4 regions of the Streptomyces sp. NPDC047017 genome follow, and region 4 is predicted to be linked to each of the others. Evidence: riboswitches for the same ligand, from Rfam matches in the RefSeq annotation. Region 4 holds a riboswitch; each other region holds the start of a gene.

What was found. A riboswitch is a leader RNA that binds a small molecule or an ion and turns the genes downstream of it on or off. The one in region 4 is predicted to bind cyclic di-AMP.
Region 1: it holds a riboswitch for cyclic di-AMP, as region 4 does, so the genes downstream of both, ABZ858_RS28080 (transglycosylase SLT domain-containing protein) here and ABZ858_RS03715 (transglycosylase family protein) in region 4, are expected to answer to the same signal.
Region 2: it holds a riboswitch for cyclic di-AMP, as region 4 does, so the genes downstream of both, ABZ858_RS12985 (peptidoglycan DD-metalloendopeptidase family protein) here and ABZ858_RS03715 (transglycosylase family protein) in region 4, are expected to answer to the same signal.
Region 3: it holds a riboswitch for cyclic di-AMP, as region 4 does, so the genes downstream of both, ABZ858_RS33870 (M23 family metallopeptidase) here and ABZ858_RS03715 (transglycosylase family protein) in region 4, are expected to answer to the same signal.

What each region holds. Positions count from the first base shown of each region.
Region 1 is NZ_JBEYVW010000019.1:27,500-35,095, reverse strand. Features, by position in the region: gene fahA (fumarylacetoacetase) at 110-1,321, opposite strand; gene ABZ858_RS28090 (ATP-grasp domain-containing protein) at 1,567-2,805, shown strand; gene ABZ858_RS28085 (HAD family hydrolase) at 2,849-3,655, shown strand; gene ABZ858_RS28080 (transglycosylase SLT domain-containing protein) at 3,723-4,208, opposite strand; cyclic di-AMP (ydaO/yuaA leader) riboswitch at 4,213-4,420, opposite strand; gene ABZ858_RS28075 (polyprenyl synthetase family protein) at 4,969-5,979, shown strand; gene ABZ858_RS28070 (DUF2092 domain-containing protein) at 6,231-7,454, shown strand.
Region 2 is NZ_JBEYVW010000006.1:252,612-260,207, forward strand. Features, by position in the region: gene ABZ858_RS12970 (GNAT family N-acetyltransferase) at 1-2,682, opposite strand, end outside; gene ABZ858_RS12975 (HPr family phosphocarrier protein) at 2,906-3,187, shown strand; gene ABZ858_RS12980 (GntR family transcriptional regulator) at 3,535-4,194, opposite strand; gene ABZ858_RS12985 (peptidoglycan DD-metalloendopeptidase family protein) at 4,459-5,217, opposite strand; cyclic di-AMP (ydaO/yuaA leader) riboswitch at 5,230-5,392, opposite strand; gene ABZ858_RS12990 (pitrilysin family protein) at 5,624-7,012, opposite strand; gene ABZ858_RS12995 (pitrilysin family protein) at 7,009-7,596, opposite strand, start outside.
Region 3 is NZ_JBEYVW010000027.1:58,484-66,079, forward strand. Features, by position in the region: gene ABZ858_RS33850 (hypothetical protein) at 1-1,068, shown strand, start outside; gene ABZ858_RS33855 (mannosyltransferase family protein) at 1,140-2,615, shown strand; gene ABZ858_RS33860 (dihydrofolate reductase family protein) at 2,779-4,116, shown strand; tRNA gene ABZ858_RS33865 (tRNA-Met) at 4,175-4,248, shown strand; cyclic di-AMP (ydaO/yuaA leader) riboswitch at 4,585-4,742, shown strand; gene ABZ858_RS33870 (M23 family metallopeptidase) at 4,754-5,791, shown strand; gene ABZ858_RS33875 (aldo/keto reductase) at 5,934-6,878, shown strand; gene ABZ858_RS33880 (PrsW family intramembrane metalloprotease) at 6,979-7,596, opposite strand, start outside.
Region 4 is NZ_JBEYVW010000002.1:85,347-92,942, forward strand. Features, by position in the region: gene eno (phosphopyruvate hydratase) at 1-1,076, opposite strand, end outside; gene ABZ858_RS03715 (transglycosylase family protein) at 1,332-2,078, opposite strand; cyclic di-AMP (ydaO/yuaA leader) riboswitch at 2,083-2,246, opposite strand; gene ABZ858_RS03720 (transglycosylase family protein) at 2,429-3,601, opposite strand; gene ABZ858_RS03725 (cytochrome P450) at 3,834-5,114, opposite strand; gene ABZ858_RS03730 (nucleoside triphosphate pyrophosphohydrolase) at 5,163-6,158, opposite strand; gene ABZ858_RS03735 (SurA N-terminal domain-containing protein) at 6,243-6,884, opposite strand; gene ABZ858_RS03740 (glycoside hydrolase domain-containing protein) at 7,097-7,596, opposite strand, start outside.

The DNA of each region.
Region 1 (7,596 bases), on a different contig from region 4:
GGCGGACGCCGCGCGTCAGGAGCTGACGGCGGCCGATCCGTTCACCGCCCTGCCGTACGCCGTCGCCGCGCGCGGGCATCCCCCGGCCCCGGCCCGGCGGCCCGCACCCTCAGACCGCCGTGATCCGCCCCGTGACCTCGCCGAGGCCCACCCGGGTCCCGGCCGTGCCCGGCGCCCACGCCGTCATCGTCACCACGTCCCCGTCCTCCAGGAACGCGCGCTTGCCGTCCGGGAGTTCGAGGGGTTCGCGGCCGTTCCAGGTGAGTTCGAGGAGCGAGCCCCGCTGGGCCGGCTCCGGGCCGCTCACCGTGCCCGAGCCGTACAGGTCGCCGGTGCGCAGGGAGGCGCCGTTGACCGTCATCTGGGCCAGCTGCTGGGCGGCCGTCCAGTACATGGTGGAGAACGGCGGCTCGGACACCACATGGCCGTTGACCGCGACGGAGATCCGCAGGTCGTAGCCGCCGGGCTCGTCCCCGGAGTCGTCCAGGTACGGCAGCAGCGGGTGGGTGCGCTGCGGCGGGGCCACCCGTGCCTCCTCCAGGGCGTCCAGCGGGGTGATCCACGCCGACACCGACGTGGCGAAGGACTTGCCGAGGAACGGCCCGAGCGGGACGTACTCCCACGCCTGGATGTCGCGCGCCGACCAGTCGTTGAGCAGGCACAGCCCGAAGACGTGCTCGCGGAAGTCCTCCAGGGCCACCGGACGGCCCATCCGCGTCGGCACACCGACCACGAAGCCGACCTCGGCCTCGATGTCCAGCCGGACGGAGGGACCGAAGACGGGGGCGGGGTCGGCGGGGCCCTTGCGCTGGCCCGTGGGGCGTACGACGTCGGTGCCGGAGACGACGACCGTGCCCGCGCGGCCGTGGTAGCCGATCGGCAGATGCTTCCAGTTGGGGGTGAGCGAGTCCTCGGCGTCCGGCCGGAAGATCTGGCCGACGTTGCGCGCGTGGTTCTCGGAGGCGTAGAAGTCGACGTAGTCCGCGACCTCGAAGGGCAGCTGCAGGGTCACCGAGGACAGCGGGTGCAGGAACGGTGCGACCGTCTCCTGGTGCGAGGGCACCGTCACCCAGGCGGTCAGCGCGCGCCGTACGTCCGACCAGGCGGTGCGGCCGGCGGCGAGCAGCGGGTTCAGGGTCGGCCGCGCGAGCAGGGCGGCGTAGGGGGAACCGAGCGCCAGCGCCGCCGCGCCCGCGTCGAGGACGTGGTCGCCGAGCCGGACGCCGACGGTCCGCTCGGACGAGCCGGGGCGGGAGAAGACACCGTACGGAAGGTTGTGCGGACCGAAGGGGTCGCCCTCGGGGACCTCGAAGGGGGGCATCGGGTTCTGCCTCTCTTTCGTGCGCCGTGCGTTCCATGGGGGTCGGGCCACACGTTCATGTGGCCGGGCCACACGTTACGGGGGTGGTGCCGGTCTTGGGCAGTGTCTAAAGAGTTTGCAATGTCCCAATTGGGCTTGTCGGAGGGGGCAATTCCGGCTTAGCGTCCTTTGGGTGACGCGGACGGGGTGGGTCCGCTCCTTAAGGGGGACACGTGGGGGGACCCGTGGCCAGGAGTGCCGTCAGCGTGCCGTTCGAGGCCGACCGCGACGTGCCCGGCCTCATCGTGAAGTTCGGTGACTATCCGCTGCACCACGGCGGGGTGGGGGCGATCCGCAGCCTGGGCCGCCTGGGCGTCCCGGTGTACGCGATCACCGAGGACCGCTACACGCCGGCGGCCTCCTCCCGCTACCTCACCCGGGCGTTCGTCTGGCCGACCAGCGGCACGGAAGAGGCGGACCATCTGGTGGAGGGCCTGCTGCGGATCGCCCGCCGCATCGGCCGCCCCGCGGTGCTCGTGCCCACCGACGAGGAGGCCGCCGTCCTGATCGCCGAGCACCAGGACGCCCTCGGCGGCCACTTCCTCTTCCCGCGCGTCGAGCCCGGCCTGCCGCGTCGCCTGGCCAGCAAGCAGGGCCTGCACGAACTGTGCGTGGAGCACGGCGTCCCGACCCCGGCCGCCGCCTTCCCGCAGTCCTACGACGACATCGTGGCCTTCGCCGAGCAGGCCCGTTTCCCGGTGGTGGCCAAGAACCGCGAGGCGTTCGTGCGCCGCAGCAGCCCCGCGGTGAACGGCACCACCCGGATCGCCACCCGCGCGGGCCTGCTCGCGCTGGCCCGGGACTGGGGCGAGCGGCCCGGGGTGATCCTCCAGGAGTACCTGCCGCGGGAGGCCGCCGAGGACTGGATCGTGCACGCCTACTTCGACCAGGACTCCACCCCGCTGGCCCTGTTCACCGGCGTCAAGGTCCGCTCGTGGCCGCCGCACGCGGGGATGACGGCGCACGCGTACGTCGTCGACAACCCGGAACTCGCCGACCTCGCCGCGCGTTTCATCAAGCAGATCGGCTTCACCGGCATCATCGACCTCGACCTGCGCTTCGACCGGCGCGACGGGCAGTACAAGCTCCTCGACTTCAATCCGCGCGCGGGCGCCCAGTTCCGGCTCTTCGAGAGCGAGTCGGCGGTGGACGTGGTGCGCGCCCTGCACCTCGACCTGACCGGGCGCAAGGTCCCGGCGGGCGAGCAGCGGGCCGGGCACCGGTTCGTCGTGGAGAACATCGACCTGCCCGCCCTCCTCGCCTACCGCCGCAGCGGCTATACGACGCCGCACGCGCCGGAGCGGGCGAGCGGGACCGAGCTGGCCTGGCTCGCCGGGGACGACCCGCTGCCGTTCCTCACCATGCTCGCGCGCTTCGTCCGGCCGGGCGCCCGCCACCTCCACCAGCTGTGGCGCACCAGCCGGCGCGGCGGCGCGACCGGCTGAGCGGACGGCGGGCGGCCCCGGGGCGGGTCCGTATTCTCTGATCATGCCCGCTCCCCGCGCCCACGCCCTCATCGCCACCGACCTGGACGGAACGCTGCTGCGCGGCGACGACACGTTCTCCGAGCGGACCCTGGCCGCGCTCGCGCGGGTGGCGGCGGCAGGTGCCCGGCATCTGGTCGTGACGGGCCGGCCGGCGCCCAGGGTGCGGCCACTGCTGAAGATCCTGGGCGGCGCGGGGCTCGCGGTGTGCGGCCAGGGCGCGCAGCTCTACGACGCCGCGGCCGACCGGCTGCTGTGGTCGGTCACCCTGGACCGGGAGACGGCGGAGACCGCGCTCGGCAAGATCGAGGCCGAGGTGGGGGAGGTGCACGCCGCGGTCGACCAGGACGGGGTCGACGGGCTCACGCTCATCGAGCCGGGGTACCGGATGCCGCATCCGACCCTGCCCGCCGAACGGGTCGATCGGCGCGAGGAGCTGTGGGGCGCGCCCATCAGCAAGGTGCTGCTGCGCCATCCCGTGCTGTCCGACGACGAGCTGGCGGCGGTGGCCCGCGGCGTGGTCGGCTCGCTGGCCACGGTCACCATGTCGGGCCCGGGGACGGTCGAGCTGCAGCCGTGCGGTGTGACCAAGGCGACCGGGCTGGCGCTGGCCGCCGGGCGCCTGGGGCTGGGCCGGGAGAGCGCCCTCGCCTTCGGCGACATGCCGAACGACATCCCGATGTTCCGGTGGGCCGCCCGGGGCGTGGCCATGGCCGGTGCCCACCCGGAGCTGAAGGCGGTCGCGGACGAGGTCACCACGTCGAACGAGGACGACGGCGTGGCCGTCGTCCTCGAACGTTTGTTCAGCTGACGCGGAGGTGGCGGACCGGACGGCCGATGTGCCGGCCGTCCGTCCCACCCCACCCCGCGCGGTCCCGTCAGTACGCGCTGAAGACGTTGTCGATCGAGCCGTAGCGCGCGGCGGCGTAGTTGCAGGCGGCCGTGATGTTGGCGACCGGGTTGTAGATGTCGAACGACGTGCCGGCCACGTGGTAGGCGTTGAACGTGGGCTGGATGACCTGGAGCAGGCCCTTGGACGGGATGCCCTTGGCGGCGTTGGAGTCCCAGTTGTTGATGGCCAGCGGGTTGCCGGAGGACTCGCGTATCACGTTGCGGTAGATGCCGTTGTAGGTGCCCGGGATGCCCTTCTGGGCCATGATCGAGAGCGACTCGCGGATCCAGCCGTCCAGGTTGTTCGGGTAGGCGACCGTGCTCACGGTCTTGGGGGCGGCGGCCGGGGTGGCCGCGGAGGCGGTGGTGGCGCCGATGAGCGGGAGGGCCAGGACGGCGGCACCCGTGCCGGAGACGGCGAGGGTGCGCAGGAGGCGGGCGGTGCGGGGGTGGCGCTGACCGTGTGCAGGCATGGGGAATTCCTCTCCGTCGCCTGCGAGGTGAGCTGTCGGGTTCGGGCGGGGAGGTGCCCGGCCGTGCCCCGAAGGACACGGCTTCACCCCGAGCCGTTCCGGCGCGGCGTACGACATAGGACGACGTACGGCGCTCCGGCCCGGCGACTTACCTGGGTCCCCCGCTCCTGCCAAGAAGTGTTCAGTCGATGGGTTTCGGGCGGTGGCAGGATTCGGCGTCCGCCCGATGGACCGGGAACGTATGCGAGAGCACATGTCCCGAACAAGTACCTGATTCATACATCGCCCTAGTTGACCTTGGTCTGGGGTGTTTGGGATGCTTGATCCTTTGCGATCGCCAACGGTCAACTGGCGTGTGCGGCAAGGGGAGGCGGGGGTGGCCGGGCGTCGGTGCCGGTGAAGGGGTGGCGTGACCCAACTCACGGATCGACCGGCCGGGGTGCATTTGCGGCCAAGGGGATTCGGGGTGTGATTAAGGGTGAATCGGACCCCGGCGGGATGCCACGGGGGCGGGTGGGCAGGCTGTCGCTTCGAGTGAGGCCGTGGCCCTCCGTCGCGCGGGCGGGAGGAGTGAGTCGAAAATATCTGTTCATACGTAGTGATCGAAAACATATCGGGCGTGATCCGATACCGCCTGGCCTGGAGCGGTGGGCGCTATCGGTGATCGAAACGTGACCGGATACGCTGACTTGAGTGATGGCAGCGACGTATCGACAAACCGCGTAACCGCCACCAGACACCAGCAGACAGGAGACCCCTCGTGACCGTCGTCGGGCCGTTCGGGCTGAGCGTGCGGGACCAGGCTCTCGAAGCCGATGTCCAGGCCGGGTTGGCGGCTGTCGAGGAAGGGTTGCTCGAAGCCACCAAGAGCGAGGTCCCCTTCATCACGGAGGCCGCGCAGCACCTCGTCAAGGCGGGCGGGAAGCGGTTCCGGCCGCTGCTCGTGATGCTCGCCGCGCAGTTCGGCGACCGGTACGCGCCCGGGATCGTGCCGTCGGCCGTGGTGGTGGAGCTGACCCACCTGGCGACGCTGTACCACGACGACGTGATGGACGAGGCCGCCGTACGGCGCGGGGTGGCCAGCGCGAACACCCGCTGGGGCAACTCGGTCGCGGTCCTGACCGGCGACTTCCTGTTCGCCCGGGCCTCCCAGATCCTCGCGGACCTCGGACCGGAGGCCGTCCGGGTCCAGGCGCTCGCGTTCGAGCGGCTGGTCACCGGGCAGATCCTGGAGACGGCCGGACCGCAGGACGGCCGGGACCCGGTCGACCACTACCTGGACGTGCTCGGCGGCAAGACGGGATCGCTGGTGGCCGTCTCGTGCCGGTTCGGCGCGATGATGTCGGGCGCCGACGAGACGGTCGTGGACGTGCTGACGCAGTACGGCGAGCGGCTGGGCGTGGCCTTCCAGCTGGCGGACGACGTCCTGGACATCGCCTCCGACTCGCACGAGTCCGGCAAGACGCCGGGCACGGACCTGCGCGAGGGCATCGCCACGCTGCCGGTGCTGCGGCTGCGCGAGCGCGCGGCCCGGCTCGGGCTGGCCGAGGACATCGCGCTGTGCGAGCTGCTGGACTCCGACCTGAGCGACGACGCGCGGCACGCCGAGGCACTCGCGGGGCTGCGGGCCCACCCGGCACTGGAGCAGGCCCGGCGGGACACCGTGCGGTACGCCGAGGAGGCCCGGGCCGCGCTGGCGCCGCTGCGTGAGTGCGACGCGAAGGCGGCGCTGCTCGAACTGTGCGACGCGGTGGTGCACCGGGCCGGCTGACGCCCCCTCACCCCGCCCGGCGAGCGGCGCCTCCACCCGACCCCTAGGGGAAAGGGTGGAGGCGCCGCTCGCCTGCGTCATACCGCAGGCGTACGCGGAGTTGGCTCCGGGGGCTGACGCTTCCGGCCGCCCGATTTGGTGTGATGGAGGCACGGACCACACCACTCCTCACCGATTCGGGTGAGAATGGCGGCTCAGGGTGGGAGCTGTGCAGACGGGAAGCCGCCGACGACGACGGAGGTAAGGCACACATGGCACCGTACGAATCCGACGACAGCACGGACGCGACGGCCGACGGTCCGCCCTCGGCGCGCCGCAAGGCCGCGCGCTACGCCGTCCCGGTCGCGGTGGTGGGGGTGGCGGCGGCGACCATCGGGCTGGTCCCGGCACTCGCCGACTCGGGCGACCCCGACCTGCCGAAGATCAGCGCCCAGCAGCTCATAGAGAAGATCGCCCAGTCGGACGTCCAGCGGCTGTCCGGCACGGTCAAGATCAGCACCGACCTCGGCCTGCCGGACCTCGGCGGCCTGGAGAACAGCCTCGTCTCCGGCGCGGGCAAGGGCGGCGGCGGCTCGTCGGCCGACCCCACCTCGAAGCTGACCGAGCTGGCCTCGGGCACGCACACCCTGCGGGTCGCGGCCGACGGCCAGGACCGGCAGAAGGTCTCGCTGATCGAGAGCGCCGCCGAGTACAGCCTCATCCACAACGGCAAGGACGTCTGGGGCTACGACAGCAAGTCCGACGAGGTCTACCACGGCACCGCGCCCCAGGACGGGGCCAAGGGCGAGCACCAGCTGCCCGCCACGCCCAAGGACTTCGCCGAGGAAGCCCTGAAATCGGCCGACGACACCACCTCGGTGACGGTGGACGGCACCGCGCAGGTCGCCGGCCGGGACGCCTACAAGCTGGTCATCAAGCCCAAGCACGCCTCCGGCACCACCGTCGGGGCGATCAGTATCGCGGTGGACTCCAAGACCGGGCTGCCGCTCAAGTTCACCCTCACCCCGGCGAGCGGCGGCGCCGCCGTCGTGGACGCGGGCTTCACCCGGATCAGCTTCGCCGCGCCGGCCGCCTCCACGTTCGACTTCACCCCGCCCAAGGGCGCGAAGGTCACCGACGAGAAGGACGCCGGGGTCCCGGCGGGCGGGCAGGGCCGCGTCCCCGGCGCCCCGCACCGGGACGGCGCCGCGCACCAGGGCCTCGGCGAGAAGGACACGAAGGTCCTGGGCAAGGGCTGGAACTCCATCGCGGTCCTCGACTCCGGCACCAAGGGCGGCATCCCGTCGTCCACCGGCAAGGGCGGCGGCCTGGACGGTTTCCTGGGCTCGCTCGGCGATCAGGTGAGCGGCAAGTTCGGCAAGGGCACGGTCTTCTCCACCCGCCTGGTCAACGCGCTGATCACCGACGACGGCAAGGTCTACGTCGGCGCCGTCACCAAGGAAGCGCTGGTGAAGGCCGCGGACACCGGCCGGTAGGCGGAGCGGCCACGGGGGCGACGGCGGCCCACGGGGACGACGGACGGACGGGGGAGCCGATGGACGAGACGTCCGCCACACCGCCGGAAGCGGCGCGGCCGGGACCGGCACCGGCCGCGCACGGCACGGACGGCCCGCTCGG
Region 2 (7,596 bases), on a different contig from region 4:
TTCGGCGGCGGCGTCGGGGGTGGGGGCGGGCAGGGCGCGGCGCACGGGGATGCCGTAGCGGCCGAGCAGCTCGCAGGTCTCCTCCGGGCCGAGGGTGCGGCCCTGCCCGTGCGCGAGCAGCCGGGCGACGAGGGCGGCGGCGCCCTTCTCGTCGATGTCCTCGTACTCGGGCACCTTGGCGGGGTGGGCGGCCTCCTGCCGCCACTGCCCGTACCGGACGGCTTCGGCGAGCGCCCGCACGGCCCGCTCGGCGGCGGGATAGGCGGGGATCAGGCTGGAGCGGACGCCGGGGGGCTCGGGGGGTGGGGCGGTCGGGTGGGAGGCGGGCCGGGTGGTCGAGTGGGCGGAGGCTGGGGCGGTCGGGTGGGTGGGGGCCAGGGTGGTCGGTTGGGCGGTCGGGTGGGTGGGGGCCGGGTCCGGGGCGGGGCGCGGGTGGGGAGTGGCGTAAGGGAAGGCGGGGGTGGGGTGGGCGGCCTCGGTGGAGTGGGGTGGTGGGGCGGCGTGCGGGTGCGCGTGCGGACCGCAGTCGGCCTTGGGGCCCGTTCCGGTCTCGGGGTTCGGGTCGGGCTCGGGGTTCGGGTCGGGCTCGGGGTTCGAGTCGGGCTCGGGGTTCGAGTCGGGCTCGGGGTTCGAGTCGGGCTCGGAGGTCAGATCGGGCCTGGGGGCCGAGTCGGGCCTGGAGGCCGGGTCAGGCTTGGGGGCCGGGGCTGGCTCCGCCTGGCCGCGGGTGGGCGCGGGGCCTCGGCTGGGCTCCGGGGGCCGGCCGGGCAGGGGGTGCCCGGGGCTGCCGTTGCGGCCGGGCTGGGGCGGGCCGGCGGAGCCCGGGCCCGTGCTGGCCGCGGCCGAGAGCGCCTCGGCGAGGCCGCCCAGTTCGACGTGGACCACGAGCACGGGCTTGCCGGGCGTCGCCCGGGCGGCCGAGCGGAGCGCCGCGGCGAGGGCCGCGTCCTCGGCGGCCCCCTCCCCCACGGCCGGGATGGCGGTCACGACCACCGCGTCACTGGTCTCGTCGGCCAGCGCCCGCGACAGCGCCGCACGGAAGTCCTCCGCCGACGCGGCCGTGGTCAGGTCCTGCGGCGGCTGCGGGCGCAGCCCCTCGGCGAGGCAGCGGTCGTACGTCAGTACGCCCAGCGACTCGGAGTTGCCCAGGATCGCCACCCGCGGTCCGGCGGGCAGCGGCTGGCGGGCCAGCAGCAGCCCGGTGTCGACCAGCTCCGTGATGGTGTCGACCCGGATCACGCCGGCCTGCCGCAGCAGCGCGGAGACCGTGGCGTGCGGCAGCCGCGTCGCCCGGACGGCGTGCCCCTGGGGCCCCGATCCGGCGCCCTGCACCACCACGAGCGGCTTCGCCGCCGCCGTCCGCCGGGCGAGGCGGGTGAACTTGCGCGGGTTGCCGATGGACTCCAGGTACATCAGGGCGACGTCCGTGTCCGGGTCGTCGTACCAGTACTGGAGAACGTCGTTGCCGGAGACGTCCGCGCGGTTGCCGGACGAGACGAAGGTCGACACGCCCGTCACCCCGGTGACGCCGCCGCCGCGCCGGTGCAGCCGGGACAGCAGCGCGATGCCGATGGCCCCCGACTGCGCGAACATCCCGATGCGGCCGGGGCGGGGCAGCTCGGGGGCCAGCGAGGCGTTGAGCCGGACGTCCGGCGAGGTGTTGACGATCCCGAAGGCGTTCGGGCCGACGATGCGCATGCCGTACGCGCGCGCGAGCCGCACCAGGGCGCGCTGGCGCTCCCGGCCCTCGGGACCGCTCTCCGCGTACCCGGCGGAGATCACGACGAGTCCCTGCACGCCGTGTTCACCGCACTCGGCGACCACCTCGGGGACGTGGTCGGCCGGCACGGCGACCACCGCGAGGTCGACCGGTCCTTCGATGTCCCGCACCGAGCGGCGGGCGGGCACCCCGTCGATCTCGGCGCGGTCCCCTTCGAAGGCGCGGTTGACGGCGTACAGCCGACCGGTGAACCCGGCCTCGCGCACGTGGTCGAGGATGCTGCGGCCCACTCCCCCGGGCGCGCGCCCCACGCCGATGACGGCGACCGAGCCCGGCGCCAGCAGCCGGCGCACCGACCGCGCCTCGGCGCGCTGCTCCCGCGCGCGCTGGACGGCCAGTGACCGGTCGGTCGGCTCGATGTCGAACTCCAGGCGTACGACACCGTCCTCGAAGCTGCGCTTCTGGGTGAACCCGGCATCCGTGAACACCTTGATCATCTTGGTGTTGGCGGGCAGCACCTCGGCGGCGAAACGGCGGATGCCGCGCTCGCGGGCGACGGCCGCGATGTGCTCCAGGAGGGCGGAGGCGACCCCTCGCCCCTGGTGGGCGTCCTGCACCAGGAAGGCGACCTCGGCCTCGTCGGAGGACGCGGCCCTGGGGCCTGCCCCGAGCCGGTCGTAGCGCACGGTGGCGATGAACTCGCCCCCGACGGTGGCCGCGAGCCCCACCCGGTCCACGAAGTCGTGGTGGGTGAAGCGGTGCACGTCCTTGGCGGACAGGCGCGGGTAGGGCGCGAAGAAGCGGTAGTACTTGGACTCGTCCGACACCTGCTCGTAGAAGCTGACCAGCCGGTCGGCGTCCGCGGCGGTGATGGGGCGGATCCGCGCGGTGCCGCCGTCGCGCAGCACCACGTCGGCCTCCCAGTGGGCGGGATACTCGTGCCGGTCCGACGAGGTGTGCATGCGCCCCAGCGTACGGCTCGGGTCCGACAGCGGCGCGAGGCAGTCTGAGACAGTCTGTGGGGACACACGCGGCCACGCGCGGGCGTCACCCGTGCCGGACCGAGGCCGCGGCCCGGCACCGCTCCACACCCTTGTGGGCGTGGGACACCGTGCCGCTCCGGGCGTGCTCCAACGTGTGGGAAACTGGTCTAGACAACCTGAGACACCTGAAGGGCAGCATCACATGGCTGAGCGCCGCGTCAACGTCGGCTGGGCCGAGGGCCTCCACGCCCGCCCCGCTTCCATCTTCGTCCGGGCCGCCACGGCCTCAGGGGTTCCCGTGACGATCTCCAAGGCCGACGGCAACCCCGTCAACGCGGCCTCCATGCTGGCCGTCCTCGGCCTGGGCGCGCAGGGCGGCGAGGAGATCGTCCTCGCCTCCGACGCCGAGGGCGCGGACGCCGCCCTGGACCGGCTGGCCAAGCTGGTCGCCGAGGGGCTCGAAGAGCTTCCCGAGACGGTCTGAGCCGGACGGCTCGGGCCACGACCGGACGGCTCGGACCGACCGGACGGCTGGGACCGACCGGACGGCTGGGACCGACCGGACGGCTCGGGCCGGGGAGAACCGCGTCGCCTTTTCGGGCGGCGCGGTTTCGCATTTCCCGGCGTTACGTATTTTCCGGGGTTACGTATTTTCCGGGGTTCCGCACGTTCCGGCGTCACGTATTTTCCGGCACGCGCCGGCGGCGGCGTTTCCCATTCCCGCAGGCCCCGCGGGCGACGAAAAAGGCAGCGCTCGCCAATACCGCAGATTTCCCCTCCCCCTCGGTCCGCGTCACCGCCGGGCATTCCCTTTTGTATACGGCACCCGTGTTAATTCCGTGCGCTCGTCGTGTTGACGGCGCGTTTCGCGTTCCTCACGCGGTGCGCGGCCAGTACGCGGCCGGTGTGCACGGCGGTCAGGGCCCGGGCGCGTTCCCCGTCACGGCGTGCCACCGCGTCCACGATGGCGCCGTGCTCGGCCCAGGACTCGGCGGGGTCGGCCGGGGTCTCCACGGTGTACATCCAGGCGGTCTTGTGCCGCAGCTGGATCAGCGTCGTGGTCAGCGCGGAGCTGCCGCACGCCTGGGCGAGCGTCTCGTGGAACCAGGCCCCCAGGGAGCGCAGTTCCTCGCCGCCGCCGTGCGCGGCCCGCTCCCGGCCCAGCCCGACCAGGCCGCGCAGCACCTTCAGGTGGGCCTCGGTGCGGCGCTGGGCGGCCCGGGCGGCGCCCAGCGGCTCCAGCAGCGCCCGCATGTCGAGGAGGTCGGCCGCTTCCTGCTCGGTCGGCTCCGCGACGCACGCGCCCACATGCCGCCGGGTCACGACGAACCCCTCGGCCTCCAGGGTGCGCAGCGCCTCGCGCACGGGGACGCGCGAGACGCCGTAGCGGCGGGCGAGGACCTCCTCGGTGAGCCGGCTGCCGCGCTCGTGGACACCGGCGACGATGTCGTCCCTGATCGCCGTGCACACCGAGTGCGCCGGAACACGCATGACCGACCTCCGCCTGAATTCCCGCGAGACACCGACGATGAACGCGTGTTCCGCGACTCCATGACGACGCGATCCACGCCTGTGCGACTCTATGACAATGCGCGGGAATTTCCGACGGCAGGCCAAAATCCATGGATATTTTTTGGACAATGCCGGGCCCGGCGCGGCGAGGGGTCCGGAACGCCGAAAGCCCCGGCCGATGGGCCGGGGCTTTCGGTCTGCCGCCGCGTGCGGTGTCGCTCAGGGCGCGTGCGGTGTCGTCGCTCAGGCGTTCACGCCGTGCTTGCGGAGGTAGGCGACGGGGTCCACGTCGGAGCCGTAGTCCGGGGTGGTGCGGGCCTCGAAGTGCAGGTGCGGTCCGGTGACGTTGCCGGTGGCGCCGGACAGGGCGATCTGCTGGCCCGCGGTGACCTGCTGGCCCACCGAGACACCGATGGACGACAGGTGGCCGTACTGGGTGTACATGCCGTCGGCCATCCTGATCACGATCTGGTTGCCGTACGCGCCGCCCCAGCCGGTCTGGACGACGGTGCCGACGCCGACCGCGTGCACGGTGGTGCCGCTCGCGGCGTGGAAGTCGATGCCGGTGTGGGAACCGGAGGACCACAGGGAGCCGCCGGTCTTGTAGCCGGTGGAGACGTAGGAGTCCGCGATGGGCGGCACGAAGGTGTTGAGGCGCTTGCGCTCGGCCTCGCGGGCGGCGCGCTCCTTGGCCTCGCGCGCCTGCTGGGCCTGCTCGGCGGCCCGCTTGCGCGCGGCCTCCTGGGCCTTCTTCTGCTCGGCGGCCTGCATCTGGGCGGTGGCCTGCGCGTCGATCTTGTCGGCGACGACGTCACCGAGGGAGACGACCGGGGTCAGGCCGGTGTCCTGCGGGGTGGGAGTCTCGGCGGCCAGGGCCGGGGAGACGGCGAGCGTGCCGATGACGCCGGTGGTGGTGAGGGCCGCGACACCCGCCGCGCGGGCGGTGGTGCGGTGCATCCGGCCAGGGCGGCGGTGCTTCCCGGCGGCGCGCGTGAACGCCATGGAGACGGTGGTCCTTTCCTTCCCTCTCGCCTACCGGGTTAGCTGACGGGTTCGGAGCAGGAAGGTCTCCTACGGGCCCCCGCGCTCGCGCGCGGACGTCCGATTCACCCCAGGGACTGGATGGGTCCCCGGCTCCCCTGGCTCGCGCCGTACGGGGACTCGGCGATGACTGTCCGGTGCCGCGGGTGCGGCGCACTGCCTGACGGACAGCCGGACCGACGCTAAGGGCGGCCGCTTTCAATTCCCAAACGGATCCGTGTTTTTGTTGCGCAGGCCACAGGGCAGACAGGCAGCCTCTCCCCCAATTCGGACAAGGCAGGGCCCTGGTGACGCTTCGGTCACCAGGGCCCCACGCGCGCGTGCCTCGTGTCGCGCGCCGGCCGCGGGACGCGGCCGGGCAGCGCCGCTACTCGGCGGCCACGACGGTGACCGGACCGATACCCAGGGCCTCCACGGGCTCCTTGATCTGCGCCGCGTCACCGACGAGGACCGTCACCAGCCGGTCCGCCGGGAAGGCGTTGACGACCGCCGCGGTGGCCTCGACGGTGCCGGTCTCGGCGAGCTGCTGGTAGAGCCTCGCCTGATAGTCGTCGGGCAGGTGCTGCTCGACCTGGTCGGCCAGCGTGCTCGCCACGGCGGCGGCCGTCTCGTACTTGAGCGGCGCCACGCCGACGAGGTTCTGCACGGCGACGTCCCGTTCGGCCTCGGTGAGGCCCTCGGCGGCGAGCTTGCGCAGCACCGTGACGAGGTCGTCCAGGGCCGGGCCGGTGTTCGGCGTGTCGAACGAGCCGCTGATCGCGAGCATCGCGGCGCCGGAGCCGTCGGGGGCCGAGCGCAGCACCTGGCCGAACGACCGCACCCCGTAGGTGTAGCCCTTCTCCTCGCGCAGGACGCGGTCCAGGCGGGAGGTGAGGGTGCCGCCGAGGCAGTAGGTGCCGAGCACCTGGGCGGGCCAGACGCGGTCGTGCCGGTCGGGTCCGATCCGGCCGATGAGCAGCTGGGTCTGGACGGCGCCGGGACGGTCCACGATGACCACGCGGCCGGTGTCGTCGGCCGTCACCGGCGGCACCGGGTGCGGCTTGGCGGGCGAGCCCGTCCAGGTGCCCAGGGTCTGGCCGAGCAGCTCGTCGAGGTCGATGCCGGTGAGGTCGCCGACGACCACGGCGGTGGCCGTGGCCGGGCGTACGTGCCGGTCGTAGAAGGCGCGGACGGCGGCCGCGTCGACGGCGCTGACGGTCTCCTCGGTGCCCTGGCGCGGCCGTGACATGCGCGCGCCGGCCGGGAACAGCTCCTTGGAGAGTTCCTTGGCGGCACGGCGGGAGGGGTTGGCCAGCTCGTGCGGGATCTCGTCGAGCCGGTTGCGCACCAGCCGCTCGATCTCGGACTCGGCGAACGCGGGCGCCCGCAGGGCGTCGGACAGCAGGCCGAGGCCCTTGGCGAGGCGGGAGGCCGGGACTTCCAGGCTCAGGCGTACGCCGGGGTGGTCGGCGTGCGTGTCCAAGGTGGCGCCCGCGCGCTCCAGTTCGGCGGCGAACTCCTCGGCGGAGTGCTGGTCGGTGCCCTCGGAGAAGGCCCGCGCCATGATCGTGGCGACGCCGTCCAGGCCGGCCGGCTCGGTGTCCAGGGGGGCGTCGAGGAGTACCTCCACGGCGACGACCTGCTGGCCGGGGCGGTGGCAGCGCAGCACCGTCATACCGTTGTCCAGGGTGGCGCGCTCGGGGGCCGGGAACGCCCACGGGGTGGCCTCGCCCGCCTGGGGCCGGGGGTGGAAGTCCATCGTGGCGAGCTGGGTCACTTCGCCGCCTCCTCGGTGTCGTCGGTGGCCGCGGCGTCCGCGTCCGGTGCCGTCTCCTGTGCGTCGGCCGGGGTCGGCTCGTAGACGAGGACCGCGCGGTTGTCGGGACGCAGCCGGGCCTTGGCGACCTCCTGGACCTCCTCCGGAGTCACCTCCAGGACGCGCTGGACGGCGGTCAGGGCGAGCTGCGGGTCGCCGAACAGGACGGCGTAGCGGCACAGTTCGTCGGCGCGGCCGGCGACCGTGCCGAGCCGGTCCAGCCACTCGCGCTCCAGCTGCGCCTGGGCGCGCTCCATCTCCTCGGCGGTCGGGCCGTCCTCGGCGAACCGGGCCAGCTCCTCGTCGATGGCGGCCTCGATGACCGGGACCTCGACGTCACCGGAGGTCTTCACGTCCAGCCAGCCCAGGGAGGGCGCGCCGGCCAGGCGCAGCAGGCCGAACCCGGCGGCGACGGCGGTGCGGTCGCGGCGCACCAGCCGGTTGTACAGGCGGGAGGACTCGCCGCCGCCGAGGACGGTCAGCGCGAGGTCGGCCGCGTCGCACGCGCGCGTGCCGTCGTGCGGGAGCCGGTAGGCGGCCATCAG
Region 3 (7,596 bases), on a different contig from region 4:
GCCAAGGCCCCCCGCTTCGGCGGCGGTGCCCACCCGTGGGACGTACTGGCCACCTGGGACGGCTGGTGGTACCAGCAGATCGCCGCCCACGGCTATCACCCGGCGCTCACCCCGGTCCCCGGCGCGACCGGCCTGGGCACCCTGCAGGAGAACTCGGCGGCGTTCTTCCCGCTCTACCCGGCGCTGATGCGGCTGGTCTCCGAGCTGACCGGCCTCGGCCTGTACGGCGCGGGCCTGCTGGTATCCGTCGTGGCGTCGTTCGCCGCCGCGCTCGGCGTCCACGCCGTCGCCGAACGCCTCGGCGGCCGGCGGGCCGGGATCGCCGCGGCCGGGCTGTGGGCGGTGTGGCCGGGTTCCGGCATCGAGTGGGCCGTCTACTCCGACTCCCTCTACGTCGCCCTCGCCGTATGGGCCTGCCACGCCGTCCTGGACCGCCGCTGGCTCACCGCCGGTCTCCTCACCTTTGCCGCCGGGCTCAACCGGCCCACCGCCGTGGCGCTGATCGCCGCCCTGGCCGTGGCCGCGGTGCTCGTGCTGCACCGGCGCCAGGACGGCGTGTGGCGGCCGGTGACCGCGCTGGCCGTGGCCCCGCTCGGGCTGCTCGGCTACCTCGCCTGGGTGGGCCTGCGCATGGGCGAGCTTGGCGGCTACTTCACGCTGCAGCGCGGCGCGTGGGCCCACACGTTCGACTACGGCGAGCAGACGCTCGACGTGCTCACCTCCGTCGCGGTCGGCCACTCCGACTACCTCTTCGCGTACCCGTTCGCGGACATGATCGGCGTCGGTGCCGTCCTGCTCTCCCTCGCGCTGCTCCCGCTGCTGATCCGGCTGCGGCCGCCGGTCACGCTGGTGGTCTACACGGTCGTGACCATGGTCCTGGTCCTCGGCAGCCAGCAGATCTTCGGCAACGTCTCGCGCTATCTGCTCCCCGCCTTCCCGCTCTTCCTGCCGCTCGCCGTCGCCCTGCGCCGGCTGCGGCCGCCCCTGCTGTTCACCCTGCTCGGCATCGCCGCGCTGGCCTCCGGCTCGTACGCGGGGTACGGCCTCTTCGAACTCGGCGTGCCGTGACGGCGGCCCCCGGCCGCCCGGCCGGTCCCCCTTCCCCCGCCCGCCCGGCACTCTCCAGGAACGGACGCCCGATGACCACGAGCCCGCCCACCACCGAACCGTCGGGCACCGCAGCCGAGCCGTCGGGCAACGCGTCGGAACCGTCGGGCAACGCGTCGGAGCCGGCGGGTCCCATAGCCGAGCCGTCGGGCAACGCGTCGGAGCCGTCGGGCCCCATAGCTGAGCCGGCGGACCCCATACCCGGGCCGTCGGGTCCCATAGCCGGGTCATCGGATACCGACGCGGAGCCGCGTGCCGACTCCCGATCCCCCGGCGGCCCGGCAGCGCGGCGGCTGCGCCGCCTCCTCGACCGGCTGACCCCGACCGACCTCCGCGTCCTGCGGCTGTACCTCTTCACCCGGCTGGGACTGTGGCTCATCGCCTACGCCGGTGCCTGGCTGGCCCCGACCGGTCCCGACGCCAGGACCCCCGCTCCCTGGCTGTCCCGCTGGGAGCAGTGGGACTGGGTCCACTACCAGCACATAGCCCAGTACGGCTACTTCGCCCCGTTCCCCGGCATCGACACCCCGCACGACAACCGCGTGGCCTTCTTCCCGGGCTTCCCGCTCGTGCTGCGCGCGGTGCACACCCTCGTCCCCGACTGGACCGCCGCCGGACTGCTGGTCTCGCTGGTGAGCGGTGCCGTGGCCGTGGTGGCCCTGGCCCGGATCGCCGGGCTCGGCCGGCCGGACGGTGACGCGGCCGGGCGGCTCGCCGGAGCCTTCCTGCTGTGCTCGCCCGCCGCGGTGTTCCTCGCCGCCGGCTACACCGAGTCGCTCTTCCTCGCCTTCGCGCTGCCGGCCTGGCTCGCCGCGAAACACCGCAACTGGCCGCTGGCCGGCCTGCTCACCGCCGCCGCCACCACGGTCCGGATCAGCGGCCTGTTCCTGGCCGCCGCGATCGCGGCCGAACTCCTGCTCGCCCTTCGCACCCCGGACCGCCCGGACGACGACGATCCCTCCGCACCCACCCCCACCCCGGCCCCCGTGCGCGGCTCCGCGCTCCGGTGGCTGCGCCCGCTGGGCTGGTGCCTGCTGCCGGCCGTGCCCGCCGCCGCGTACACCGTCTATCTGCGGGCGCACACCGGTGACTGGATGGCCTGGAAGCACGCCGAGGAACGGGGCTGGTTCCGGGACTTCCACACTCCCGCCGAGGCGTTCCGCCACACCTGGCAGAACGCCTTCGGCCGGCTGCAGAGCCCCGGGTACGCGGTGGAGTTCCAGCTGGAGCTGGCCGCCATGGCGGTCGGGGTGCTGCTCCTTGCCGTGCTGCTGATCCGCCGCCGCTGGCCGGAGGCCCTCTACATCGCGCTCAACCTCTGGGCGCTGGGCACCTCGTACTGGTACCTGTCCATCCCGCGCGCCACCCTGCTGTGGTGGCCGCTGTGGACCGGCCTGGCCCACTGGAGCCTGCGGCGGCGCTGGGTGAAGGAGGCGTACGCCGGTGTGGTGGCGCCGCTGGCGGTGGTGATCGCGGTGCTCTTCACCTCGGGGCGCTGGGCCGGCTGAGCGCGCCGGGCCGCAGGATGGAGGGAGCGGCGGGAGCGCCCGGCCACTCCGGTTCCGTCTCCCCGGAGCGCTCTTCCCCGGATGCGCTTTTCCGGAGCGTTCTCCCTCGGAGTGCCCCTCCGCCGCCCGGAGACCGCCCGCCGCCCAGAGAGAAGTGCGCCCGATGCCCCTCCCGTACGTCCTGCTGTCCGCCGCCGTCTCCCTCGACGGCTGCCTGGACGACACCGGTCCCGACCGCCTCCTGCTGTCCGGCCGGGCCGACTTCGACCGGGTCGACGAGGTACGGGCGTCCGTGGACGCCCTCCTGATCGGGGCCGGCACCCTGCGCGCCGACAACCCGCGGCTGCTGGTCAACTCGCCCGAGCGGCGCGCGGCCCGGGTCGCCGCGGGCCGCCCGGAGTACCCGCTGAAGGTCGCGGTCAGCGCCTCCGGCGAGCTGGACCCGGCCGCGCCCTTCTGGCACACGGGGGGCGAGAAGGTCCTCTACACGACCGACGAGGGCGCGGCGCGGCTGCGCCGGAGGGGCTTCACCGCCCCGACCGATCCGACCGCCCCGACCGATCCGACCGCCCCGACCGATCCGACTGCCCCGACCGATCCGACTGCCCCGACCGATCCGACCGCCCCGACCGATCCGACCGATCCGACCGCACCGACCGCCCCGACCGGTCTGTCAGGTCCGACCGCCTCGACCGCCCCACCTGCCCCGTCCGACACGGCCGCCCCGACCGCCGTCACGGTGGTGGCGCTGGGCCCCGTACTCGACTGGCGGCTACTCCTCGAACATCTGCACGATGCACGCGCGGTGCGCCGGCTCATGGTCGAGGGCGGCGGGACCGTGCACACCCAGCTGCTCCAGCAGCAGCTCGCCGACGAGGTGCAGCTCGCGCTCGCCCCGCTGGTCGTGGGGGAGCCGGGGGCGCCGCGGCTGTTCGGGCCGGGGCGGTACCAGCGCGGCCGGCTGCGGCTGGTGGAGACGCGGCCCGTCGGGGACGTCGTCCTGATGCGCTACGAGCCGACCGCGCCCGGCAGCGGTCCCCTCGCCGTCCCCGCGGACCGGCACTGGCTGCGGATCGCGTGCGAGCTGGCCGAGCGGTGTCCGCCGTCGCGGACCGCGTTCAGCGTGGGCGCGGTGGTGGTCGCCGCCGACGGCACCGAGCTGGCCCGCGGGTACTCACGGGAGGGCGGCGACCCGGTCGTGCACGCCGAGGAGGCGGCGCTGGCCAGGACCGACCCGGCGGACCCGCGGCTGGCGGGGGCCACGGTGTACAGCAGCCTGGAACCGTGCGCCCGCCGCGCCTCCCGCCCGCGCCCGTGCGCCCGGCTGATTCTGGACGCCGGGGTACGGCGGGTGGTCACGGCCTGGCGGGAGCCGGACACGTTCGTGGCGGCCGCCGACGGGGCCGGGATGCTGGCCCACGAGGGCGCGGAGGTCGTCGTCCTGCCGGAGTTCGAGCGGGCGGCCAAGGCGCCGAACCGGCATCTGCCCGGCGCGATGTAGGGCCCGGATAAACGTGTGTGCAGGCCACCCCGGATATGACGTACACTGGTTTCACCGACGCGGGGTGGAGCAGCTCGGTAGCTCGCTGGGCTCATAACCCAGAGGTCGCAGGTTCAAATCCTGTCCCCGCTACTGAAGACTCAGGGCCGGAATCCGATCAAGGATTCCGGCCCTGAGTGTTTTCCGGTGTCCCGGCCGCGATCCCTTCCCGCTCCCTTCCTGCCCTCTCCCCTCGATCGCTGATAACAAATGACATACCGTCAGGTGGGAGCGTTGCCTCATCGGGCCGCGTACGGGGATCGAAGTGGCCGGAAGGGGCGTCAACTCGCCCCGTTTTCTGCACCGGTAAGGCGTACGTCCTGGCCGGAAAGGTTTAATGATCAAGCCCTCCGGCTTGGAATCAGCGCCCCGGGTCTATTAACGTTCGATAACGCAGCGCGGTCGTCCCAGCCGTCACAGAGGCGGCTCCGTGCGCGCGCGCCGAATCCCGCGAGGGAACCGGGGAACCACCAATTTGGGGTGAATCGGGCGTCATCCACCGTGCCCGCACGGTCGGTTGACGCGCGTAGGAGACCTTCCCGCTCCGAACCCGTCAGCTAACCCGGTAGGCGAGACGGAAGGAAAGGAGCACGCCCGCGTGGCGTCCAACCGGCCTGCCCCTGAAGCCCCGTTCGTGCCGAACCAGCGCACCGAGTCCTTCGGTCCCGGTGACCGGCACACCGACGAGGGCCCGTGGGAGGAGTGGAACCCCACCGAGGACTCCCTGCGCCCCGCGCGCGGCCGGCACCGCGTCGCCAAGCAGCGCGGCGGCGGGCTCGCCCGCAGCTCCACCGTCCTCGGCGTCGGCGTCATGGCCGCCGTCGGCGCGGGCGGCATGGCCAGCGCCGACACCGGCAAGCCGCCGGTCGCCATCTCCCTGCCCGACCTGCCCGCCGTCGGTGCCCTGTTCGACGGCTCCGGCGGCCCGCAGGCCCCGCAGGGCTCCGCGACCCCGCTCAGCGACGTCACCGAGACCTCCACCGCCACCGGACGGGCGGCCACCGGCGCGGGCGAGGCGCTGCGCAACCGGATCATGGCCCAGGCCGAACAGCAGCGGCATCATGCCGATGCCGAGGCGCAGGCCGCGGCCGAGGCCGCCGCCGCGAAGCAGGCCGACCGGGCCGCCGCCCGGGCGAAACAGGAGGCCGAGGCCAAGGCCGCCGCCGCGAAGCAGAAGGCGGACGAGGCGGCCCGGCAGAAGGCCGAGGAGGCGCGGCTGGCCGAGCTGGCCAGGCAGTACACGCTGCCGACCTCCTCGTACACCCTCACGTCCACCTTCGGACAGGCCGGCTCCATGTGGTCCTCGGGCCACCACACCGGCCTCGACTTCGCCGCGCCCACCGGCACCCTGATCAAGGCGGTCCACAGCGGCACCGTCACCCAGGCCGGCTGGGCGGGAGCCTACGGCTACCGCACGGTCCTCACCCTCGACGACGGCACCGAGCTGTGGTTCTGCCACCAGTCGTCGCTCAACGTCAGCGCCGGCCAGAAGGTGGGCACGGGCGAGGTCATCGGCCGCGTCGGCGCCACCGGCAACGTCACCGGCCCGCACCTGCACCTGGAGGTCCACCCGGACGGCCAGGCCGCCGGCACCGACCCGATGACCTGGCTGCGGGGCAAGGGCCTCACACCCTGACGTCTCCCGGCCTGACGTCTCCCGGCCACCCGCCTCCCGGCGGGGGAGCGGTCCCGCCGGCCGGGTGGGTTTGCGCAGGCTTTGCCCGCCGGGCCCGGCGGGGCGCGGAATGAGCCGCTCCGCCGTCGTCGTTGATATCGGCATGACTTCTCTACGCAAACTGGGCCCGTCCGACCTCGAAGTCTTCCCGCTCGCCCTCGGCGGCAACGTCTTCGGCTGGACCGCCGACCGCGCGCAGTCCTTCGCCGTCCTGGACGCGTACACGGCCGCCGGCGGGAACTTCGTCGACACCGCCGACTCCTACTCCGCGTGGATCGAGGGCAACCACGGCGGCGAGTCCGAGACGATCATCGGCGAGTGGATCAAGGAGCGCGGCAACCGCTCCGAGGTCGTCATCGCCACCAAGGTCAGCCAGCACCCCGACTTCCAGGGGCTGTCCGCCGCCAACATCAAGGCCGCGGCCGACGCCTCCCTCAAGCGTCTGGGCACCGACCACATCGACCTGTACTACACCCACTTCGACCAGCCGGACGTGCCGGTCGAGGAGATCATCGGCACGCTCGACGAACTGGTGCGGGCGGGCAAGGTGCGGCACATCGCCGCCTCCAACATCTCCGCCGAACGCCTCAAGGCGTCCCTGGACTTCTCCGAGCGCGAGGGCCTGGCCCGGTACGTGGCGCTCCAGCCGCACTACAACCTCGTCTCCCGCGCCACCTACGAGGGCGCGCTGCGGGACCTCGCCGAGCGCACCGGACTGTCCGCGGTGCCGTACTTCGCGCTGGCCTCCGGGTTCCTGACCGGCAAGTACCGGCCCGGGACGACGGTCGACAGCGCCCGCGCCGAGGGTGCCGCCAAGCACTTGGGCACCGAGCGCGGCCAGAAGGTGCTCACCGCCCTCGACGAGGTCGCCCGGGCCCACGACGCCGAGGTGGCCACGGTCGCCCTGGCCTGGCTCGCGGCCCAGCCGACGGTCACCGCCCCGATCGCCTCGGCCCGGACGGTGGAACAGCTCCCGGCCCTGCTGGCCGTGGCGGACCTGCGGCTGACGGACCAGGAGATCGCGACGCTGACCGAGGCGTCGGCCTGAGCTTTCGGGCTTGAGCTTTCGGGCCTGAGCTTTCGGACTTGAGTGCGCCCCTGGCCTTCGGGGGGCGCGCTGCGTGCTCCTGTCCGCTACCGGCCGTGTGTCACGGCTGGGTCCGGTAGGGGGCGGGTGGGCCGTACGGGTGGTGTCCGGGGTACGGCGTCACCGGCCCCGCGGGCCCGAGACCGGGTCCCACGGGGCCCGGTCCGGGGCCGTAGGCCGCCTGCCCGAGCGGCGGGTGTCCGTAGGCGCCGTACATCGGCCAGGGCGCCGCGACGACCCGCACCGGCGGGGCGGTCATCCGGGCCGCGTGCTCCAGGGCGGGCCGCGCCACCTCGCGCCCGCGCCACAGCTCGTGCAGCAGTTCCAGCTCCCGTACGGAGAAGTCGGCCCCGGCGCGGCCCAGGCGCCCCCGGCGGCGCAGGAACGCCAGCGAGGTCGCGTACGCCTCGTACTGGGCGACGGTCCGCGCCGCCGCCTTGCCCAGGTGCCGGGCGGCGTGCTCGCGGGCCATCCGGCGCGCCCGCAGGGAGCCCAGGGCGAACGGCTCGGCGGGCGCCAGCCACCCGGCGGCGGCGTACGCGGGCAGTTCCTCGCGGATCGCCCGCAGCTCGCGCTGCCGGGTCCAGACGACCAGCCAGGTCAGCAGCCCGAAGGCGGGCACCATGAAGCCGCCGTACACCGCGAGGAACCCGAACGGGCCGAAGGTCGAGGAGCCGTT
Region 4 (7,596 bases):
CACTTGAAGCCGTTGCGCTGGGCCAGCTCGACGGCGTCCAGGGTCTCGGTGAGCGAACCGATCTGGTTCACCTTCACCAGCAGGGCGTTGGCGGTGCCCTCCTCGATGCCGCGGGCCAGGCGCTCGGGGTTGGTGACGAACAGGTCGTCGCCGACGATCTGGACCTTCTCGCCGAGGCGGTCGGTGAGGATCTTCCAGCCCGCCCAGTCGTCCTCGAACAGCGGGTCCTCGATGGAGACCAGCGGGTAGGCCGCGACCAGCTCCTCGTAGTACTCCGTCATCTCGGTGGCGGAGCGCTCCTTGCCCTCGAAGAGGTAGGCGCCGTCCTTGTAGAACTCGGAGGCGGCGACGTCGAGGGCGAGGGCGATCTGCTCGCCGGGGGTGTAGCCGGCTTCCTTGACCGCTTCCAGGATCAGGTCCAGGGCCTCGCGGTTGGAGCCGAGGTTCGGCGCGAAGCCGCCCTCGTCGCCCAGGCCGGTGGCCAGGCCCTTGTTCTTCAGGACCTTCTTGAGGGTGTGGTAGACCTCGGCACCCCAGCGCAGCGCCTCGGAGAAGGACTCCGCGCCGATCGGGGCGATCATGAACTCCTGGATGTCCACGTTGGAGTCCGCGTGCGAGCCGCCGTTGAGGATGTTCATCATCGGCACCGGCAGCAGGTGCGCGTTGGGGCCGCCCAGGTAGCGGAAGAGCGGCAGGTCGCTGGCCTCGGAGGCGGCGTGCGCGACGGCGAGGGAGACGCCCAGGATGGCGTTGGCGCCGAGCGAGCCCTTGTTGTCGGTGGCGTCCAGGTCGAACATGGCCTGGTCGATCAGGCGCTGCTCGGTGGCGTCGTAGCCGACCAGCTCCGGGCCGATCTGCTCGATGACGGCGAGGACGGCCTTCTCGACACCCTTGCCCTGGTAGCGGTTGGGGTCCCCGTCGCGCAGCTCGATGGCCTCGAAGGCGCCGGTGGAGGCGCCGGACGGGACGGCGGCACGACCCGTGCTGCCGTCGTCGAGGCCGACCTCGACCTCGACCGTGGGGTTGCCTCGGGAGTCCAGGATTTCCCGGGCTACGACGACGTCGATGGACGGCACGAGCATCTCCTTCTTGGATGTGACGCTGGAAGTGCGGGGCGGCGCGCCTTGCGGCGGTGCCTTGCGACTAGAGCCTAACCGTCCCGGGGCGCCGCTCGGCCGACCGACCGTCCCGTGGACAGGGTGACGGTACACATTGTTCCTTCACGGAACAAAGGGGGCTGACGACAGAGCCCCGCCCCGGCGCGTACGGGGGATGACGCACCGGGGCGGGGAGCCCGTGGGGACGGGGGCGGGCCTGTGGCCGCCGCTCGCTTACTTCAGGTGCAGCTGCTGGCCCGGGTAGATGAGGTCGGCGTCGTCGACGACGTCCTTGTTCAGCTGGAACAGCTTCTCCCAGTCGCCCTGGACGTGGTGGGCGGCGGCGATGGAGCTGAGGGTGTCGCCGGTGACGACCTTGTACTCGCCGTCGCCCTTCTTGACCTTCTTGCCGGTCGGGGTGGTGACGGTCTTCTTCGGGGCCGGACGCGTCTCGGAGCGGTTCGCGGCCTGCTCGTCGGTCGAGCGGGTCGAGGTGCTGCTCTTGGAGCTGCTGGAGCTGCTGCTCGACGAGGACGACGAGGAGGAGGACGAAGAAGAAGAGGAGGACGAGGACGACGACGAGGAGCTGCTGCTGCCGCCGCTGTAGCCGCCGCTGGTCAGGTTCTTGCCGCAGACCGGCCAGGCGCCCTTGCCCTGGCCCGCGAGCACCTTCTCGGCGACGGAGATCTGCTGCGACTTGCTCGCCAGGTCGGCGCGCGGGGCGTAGGCGGTGCCGCCGTACGCGGCCCAGGTGGAGTTGGTGAACTGCACCCCGCCGTAGAAGCCGTTGCCGGTGTTGATGGACCAGTTGCCGCCGGACTCGCACTGGGCGACGGCGTCCCACTGGGACTCGGTGGCGGCGGAGGCGTTGCCGGCCGCCATCAGCGGGCCGGCGACGGCGACGCCGGTGACACCGGCGAGTGCGATGGCACGGGTGGCCTTGGACGGACGACGGTGCTTGCCCTTGCCGGAAAACAGCATGGAAGGATCCCCTCACCGACGCCTGCGAGGTGAGCTGTCGGGTTCGGGCCGGTTGAGTTGCCCGGCCGTGCCTTCGTGCGGCACGGCTTCACCCCCAGCCGCTCCGGATCGTCTCCGGCGCGGCACTTACCTTGGGTCCCCCGCTCCTGCCTACGGCGCTTGACGCGACGACTGTTCCCGTACGGCCGCTGGCAGGATTCGGCGTTGCGGCAGCCGGGGCTCGCGGTGACGAGCGGTCATGACCGTAGACAGGTGATCGGCCGGATTTCAAAGACGATCAGGGCTTCTGAGACTCATCCCACACTTTCACCGAATAGGACATTCGGCGCGAAGTATGACGCGAACTCCCGCTACTTTGGGGCGTTTTCAGTGGGGACATCCAGGCTCTGACCGGCGACGATGTGGTCCGGGTCGGCACCGACCACACCCTTGTTGGCGCCGTACAGCGCGTGCCACCCGCCGTGGAGGTCAAGGGAGTCGGCGATGGACGTCAGAGAGTCCCCGGTGCGGACGGTGTAGGAGTCGGCCGCCGTGGTCTGTTCGCCGACGGCGTGCCGGCCGCCCGCGGCGTCCGTACGGCCGTCCGCGGGGCTCTCGTCGGCACTGGTGCCGCGATGCCGTCCGCCGCTGAGCGCGCCGGTGTCCACGAGGGCCGAAGTGCCCACGATCTGAGCCGGGTTGGCGGGGTCGCCCGCGCGCCCCTGGCCGCCGCCGGACCCGGTGCCCACCGGAGAGGAGGGGTCGGCCGATCCGGGGGTGGAGGACGTGCCGGGCGTGGTGGAGTCGCCCGTTCCGGCGGGCGGCGTGACGGGCTTGCCGGTGGGTCCGGCCGGTGTGCCGGTCCCGTGGGAGGGGCCGGCGGGGGAACCGGCCGAGGGGCCGCCCGCGCCGGGAGAGCCGGACGGACTTCCGGACGTACCGGATGAATCGCCCGTGTCCTGGGGCGAGTCGGACAGGCCGGGATCACCGGACGGATCGGTCGAATCCGACCCGCCGGAGCCGGAGCCGCCCGAGGAGGCGGGCGTGCCGGACGCGTCAGTCTTCCCGGGCGCCCGCGAGGAGCCGGACGTGCCCGACGAGCCGCCGGACGCGCCGGAGTTCGCGCCCGGGTCGCCGCCCACCCCGGTGTCGACGTCCGCCTTGCCGGACTTCTTGGTGAGCCCGGAGAGCGGCCCGCAGGTGGGCCAGGCGCCCGGGCCGCGGTCGGCGAGTATCTTCTCGGCCACGGCTATCTGCTGCGAGCGGCTGGCCCGGTCGGGGCTGGAGGCGTACTGGAGTCCGCCGTACGTCTCCCAGTCGTCCTGGGTCAGCAGCAGGCCGCCGGAGTAGCCGTTGCCGTTGTCGGTGCTCCAGGAGCCGCCGGTCTCGCACTGGGCCACCTTGTCCCAGGTGGTGCCGTCCGCCGCGCTCGCGCCACTGGCGGCGACCAGCGGGATGGCGATGGCGGTGCCGGTCACTCCCGCGGCGACGAGGAGGGCCGGGGCCTGGCGGGGGCGACGGTGACGACCGTTCCCGGAGAGCATGCGGTGACCTTTCGCGCGACGACGGTGACCGCGCGGCGGATGGTGCCGGTCGCCGCGCTGATGCGTGAACGTAGCGGGTGGCGATCACTTGTCACAAGTTCATGCCGTCGGGATCACATGAAGATCACATAGTTGACTGTTCGTCATCTTCGGCCGCGTCAGGGCTGGTGCTCCGGCCCATTTCCGGCCTATTTCCGGCCCTTTTTCGGCCCTTTTCCGGTCGCGGTCCCGCTCACGGGGCCGGGGTGAAACGGACCGGCAGGGTCCGCAGCCCGCGCATGATGAGCCCGCCGCGCCAGCGCAAGTCCGCCGGTTCCGCGTCGAGTTCGAGGTCGGGCAGCCGGGTGAGCAGGGTGGCGAGCGCGGTCTGCCCCTCCAGCCGGGCGAGCGGGGCGCCCAGGCAGTAGTGGATGCCGTGCCCGTACCCCAGGTGCTGGTTGTCGCGGCGGGCGAGGTCGAGGACGTCCGGGCCGGCGAACCGCTCCGGGTCCCGGTCGGCGGCGGCGAGCACGACGAGCACCGGATCGCCCGCGGCGATGTGCTGCCCGCCCAGGGCGAGCGGCCGGGTGGCGAACCGCCAGGTGGCCAGCTCCACCGGCCCGTCGTAGCGCAGCAGCTCCTCCACGCCGGTCTCCAGCAGCCCCCGCTCCCCGGCCGCCAGGGACCGCTGCAGCCGGTGGCGCTGGCCGGGGTGGGTGAGCAGGGCGTACGTGCCGTTGCCGATGAGGTTGACGGTGGTCTCGAAGCCGGCGAAGAGGAGGATGAAGGCCATGGCGGCGGCCTCGTTCTCGGTGAGATGCTCGCCGTGGTCGGAGGCGCGGATGAGACCGGAGATGAGGTCCTCGCCCGGGGCGGGCTCGTCGGTGAGGGCCTCGCGCTTCCGGTGGATCAGCTCGGCCAGGTAGCCGCGCATCTTCTTCACCGACCGGGCGACCCCGCCGCGGGGGCCTCCCCCGTGCCGGATCATCATGCCCGCCCAGTCCCGGAAGTCGTCCTGGTCCTCGCGCGGGACGCCGAGCAGGTCGCAGATGGCGTAGATGGGCAGCGGGAAGGCGAACTCGTGGATGAGGTCGGCGCCGCCGCGTCCGGCGAACCCGTCGATGAGGTCGTCGGCGAGCCGCTGCACGCGCGGGGCGAACTCGGCGACCCGGCGGGGCGTGAACGCCTTGCTGACCAGCCGGCGCAGCCGGGTGTGGTCCGGCGGGTCGATGTTGAGCAGATGCGTCATCAGCTCGGCCTTGCGTTCGCCGGGGATGCCGGTCTTGCCCCTGGCGTGCGCGGGCTCGTCGTGGTGCGCGGGGTTCTTGGACAGCCGGGGGTCGGCCAGGGCCTGCTTGGCGTCGGCGTAGCGGGTGACCAGCCAGGCCTCCACCCCGCTGGGCAGCCGGGTGCGGTGCACGGGGGCGTGCTCGCGCAGCCAGGCGTACGCCGGGTAGGGATCGGCGGCGAATTCCCAGGTGAAGAGAGGGGGCGGGGCGGGGTCGGAGGGCGGGGTGGGTGGCTGGTCGTGCATGGGGGTGACAGTAGCCGCCGGGGGTGGAGGCGGGGACGGAGGTGGGGCTCAGGGAGCCGTGGAACCCTCGGTCTCCCTGATCGCGTCCCGGTAGGCGCGGGCCGCCGCGCGCAGGGCCGTCTCCGGGTCCACGCCCTCGGCCTCGGCGCGGGCGGCCAGGGCCAGGAGTTCGTAGCCGATGCCCTCGCCGCGCGGCAGCGGTACCTCCAGGCCCGCCGTGCGCACCCGGGAGGCGAGCTTCGCGGCGAGGGCCAGGCCGGGCTGGCCGAGCGGGATGCCCTGGGTCACGGAGGTGCGCCGCTTCTCCTCGGCCTTGGTGCGCAGCCAGTGCGCCTTGACCTCCTCGGGGGTCGTGGCGCTCTCCTCGCCGAAGACGTGCGGGTGGCGGTGGATCAGCTTGGCGACGATGCCGCCGGCCACGTCGTCGACGGAGAACGGCTCGTCGGGGTCCTCCTCGGCGATCCGGGCGTGGAAGACGACCTGGAGCAGTACGTCCCCCAGCTCCTCGCGCAGTTCCTCCCGGTCGCCGTCCTCGATCGCCTCGACCAGCTCGTACGCCTCCTCGATGCCGTACTTCACCAGTCCCCGGTGGGTCTGCCGGGAGGACCAGGGGCACTCGGCGCGGATGCGGTCCATGACCTGCACGAGGTCGAGCAGGCGGGCGCCGGGCAGGTCGTAGGAGGCGGGGAGCAGTTCCAGTTCCGGCATGGCGGTGCGGCCGGAGCCGGCGAGGCGGGCCAGGCCGTCGGTCAGGGCGGGCTCGCCCTCGCCGGTCGCCACGACCACGGCGGTACGGCCACCGGCGCAGGCGGCGACCAGTTCCTCGGCACTCGGCGCCGCCTCGGCCACCGCCACGCCCGCCTCCCGCAGGTACGGCAGCTGCGGGTGGGCGCCGTCCGCGCACAGCACCCGGTCGGCCGCGCGCAGCGCCTGCCAGGCGGGCCAGGACAGCAGGCCGGGGGCGACCCGGTGGCTGGTGGTGAGCAGGACGATCCGGCCGGGGGTGCCGGCGGCGTCGGTGGCGTGGGCGGCGGAGGTGTTCACCCTCCGAACGTAACGCAGAGCGCCTCGGGCGCCGTCACCCCGCCCGTCACCGCACCACTGCACCGGCTGCCGCGGCCGCGGCCGTCACACCTTCTGCTGGGTGGCCGCCGCCGAGACGTCCCGCAGCCACGGGGTCCTGGCCGGGACGCCGCCCTTCTGCACGTCCCAGGAGCCGTAGCGCGGGTTGAGGTCGATGCGGAGGGCGGCGGAGGCGGTGGACAGGGCCTTCCAGAACTCGGGCCGGCTGACGTCGGTGTGCAGCTTCGCGGCCAGTTTCTGGGCCTCCACCTGGAGGCGCAGGTTGTCGTCGAGGCGCCGCGGGGGGACGCCGTACTGCTGGAGCCAGGCCGTCTCCAGTGCCTTCGCGCCGCCCGCCTGCTGCTCCAGGCCGGAGCGCAGCTGCTGGGTCTCGCGGGGGGAGACGCTGACGCCCGCGTCCCGGGCGGCTTGGTCCAGGACGCGGTCGAGCACCATCTGGTGCAGGGTGTCCCGGGCGAGCGTGCCGGTGCGGGAGACGGCCTGCTGGTACTGGGTCTCCTCGGTCACCGCGGCCCGCTGGGCCCGGCGCACCTCGTCCACCCGGCCCTGGAGCTGTGCGACGGTGATCCGCTGGCCGCCGACCACGGCGGCGGCGCCGGGATGCGCCTCGCTGCCGCAGGCTGCCAGCAAAGGGGCCGCGGCGATCGCGGCGGACAGGACGAGCGCGGTGCGACGGCGGCGGTGCAAGGGGACCTCCCGTTGGAGATTGCAACGACGGGTGCGGCGCGCAGCGCCTCCACCGGGGGTGGTGGTCGGGCGACGGGCGGGCGCACAAGGTCTTGCGGTGATCGATGGTAGGCAGCGGCCGTGCTCCGGCCAAGCCATTGGACCAACGATTCGCCGCGACTTCGGGCACCGTCGCCTTCCCTGCCCCCCCGGCCCGGTGGCGGGCGGCCGGGTCAGCCGACGATCGCCACCGGCGCGTCCCAGGCGTCGCGGTCGACGGTGAGGGTGTAGCCGCGGCGCGTCTCCTTGCTGTTCACCAGGTACTGGTGGGCGCGGCTGTGGTCGGTGAACTGCGTCTTGCCCCAGGGCCAGTCGGCGGTGGTGGTCTCCTTCTGGTCCCACAGGGCGTACCAGAGGTTGCCGGGCAGGTCGGTCTTGTTGCTCGCGGTGGCGATCGCCTTGGCGCTGGAGCTGCTGAAGCCGTAGAAGCCGGCGCGGTACGTCTGGGCGCGCAGCTGCTTGCCGAAGGCGCGGACGTAGGCGAGTACGGCGTCGTTGCAGGACGTGTCGGTGGTGTCGTACGGCTCCATGTCCAGGTAGACCGCGCTGCCGGCCTTCATGCCGAGCGCGTTCGCCTTGGCCACGGCGTCCTTGGCGTCGGCGGTGCCGAGGGAGGTGGCGTTGGCGGCGGTGAGCTTCTCCGGGTTGGCGCTCTTCTGGCACGGCGGCTGGG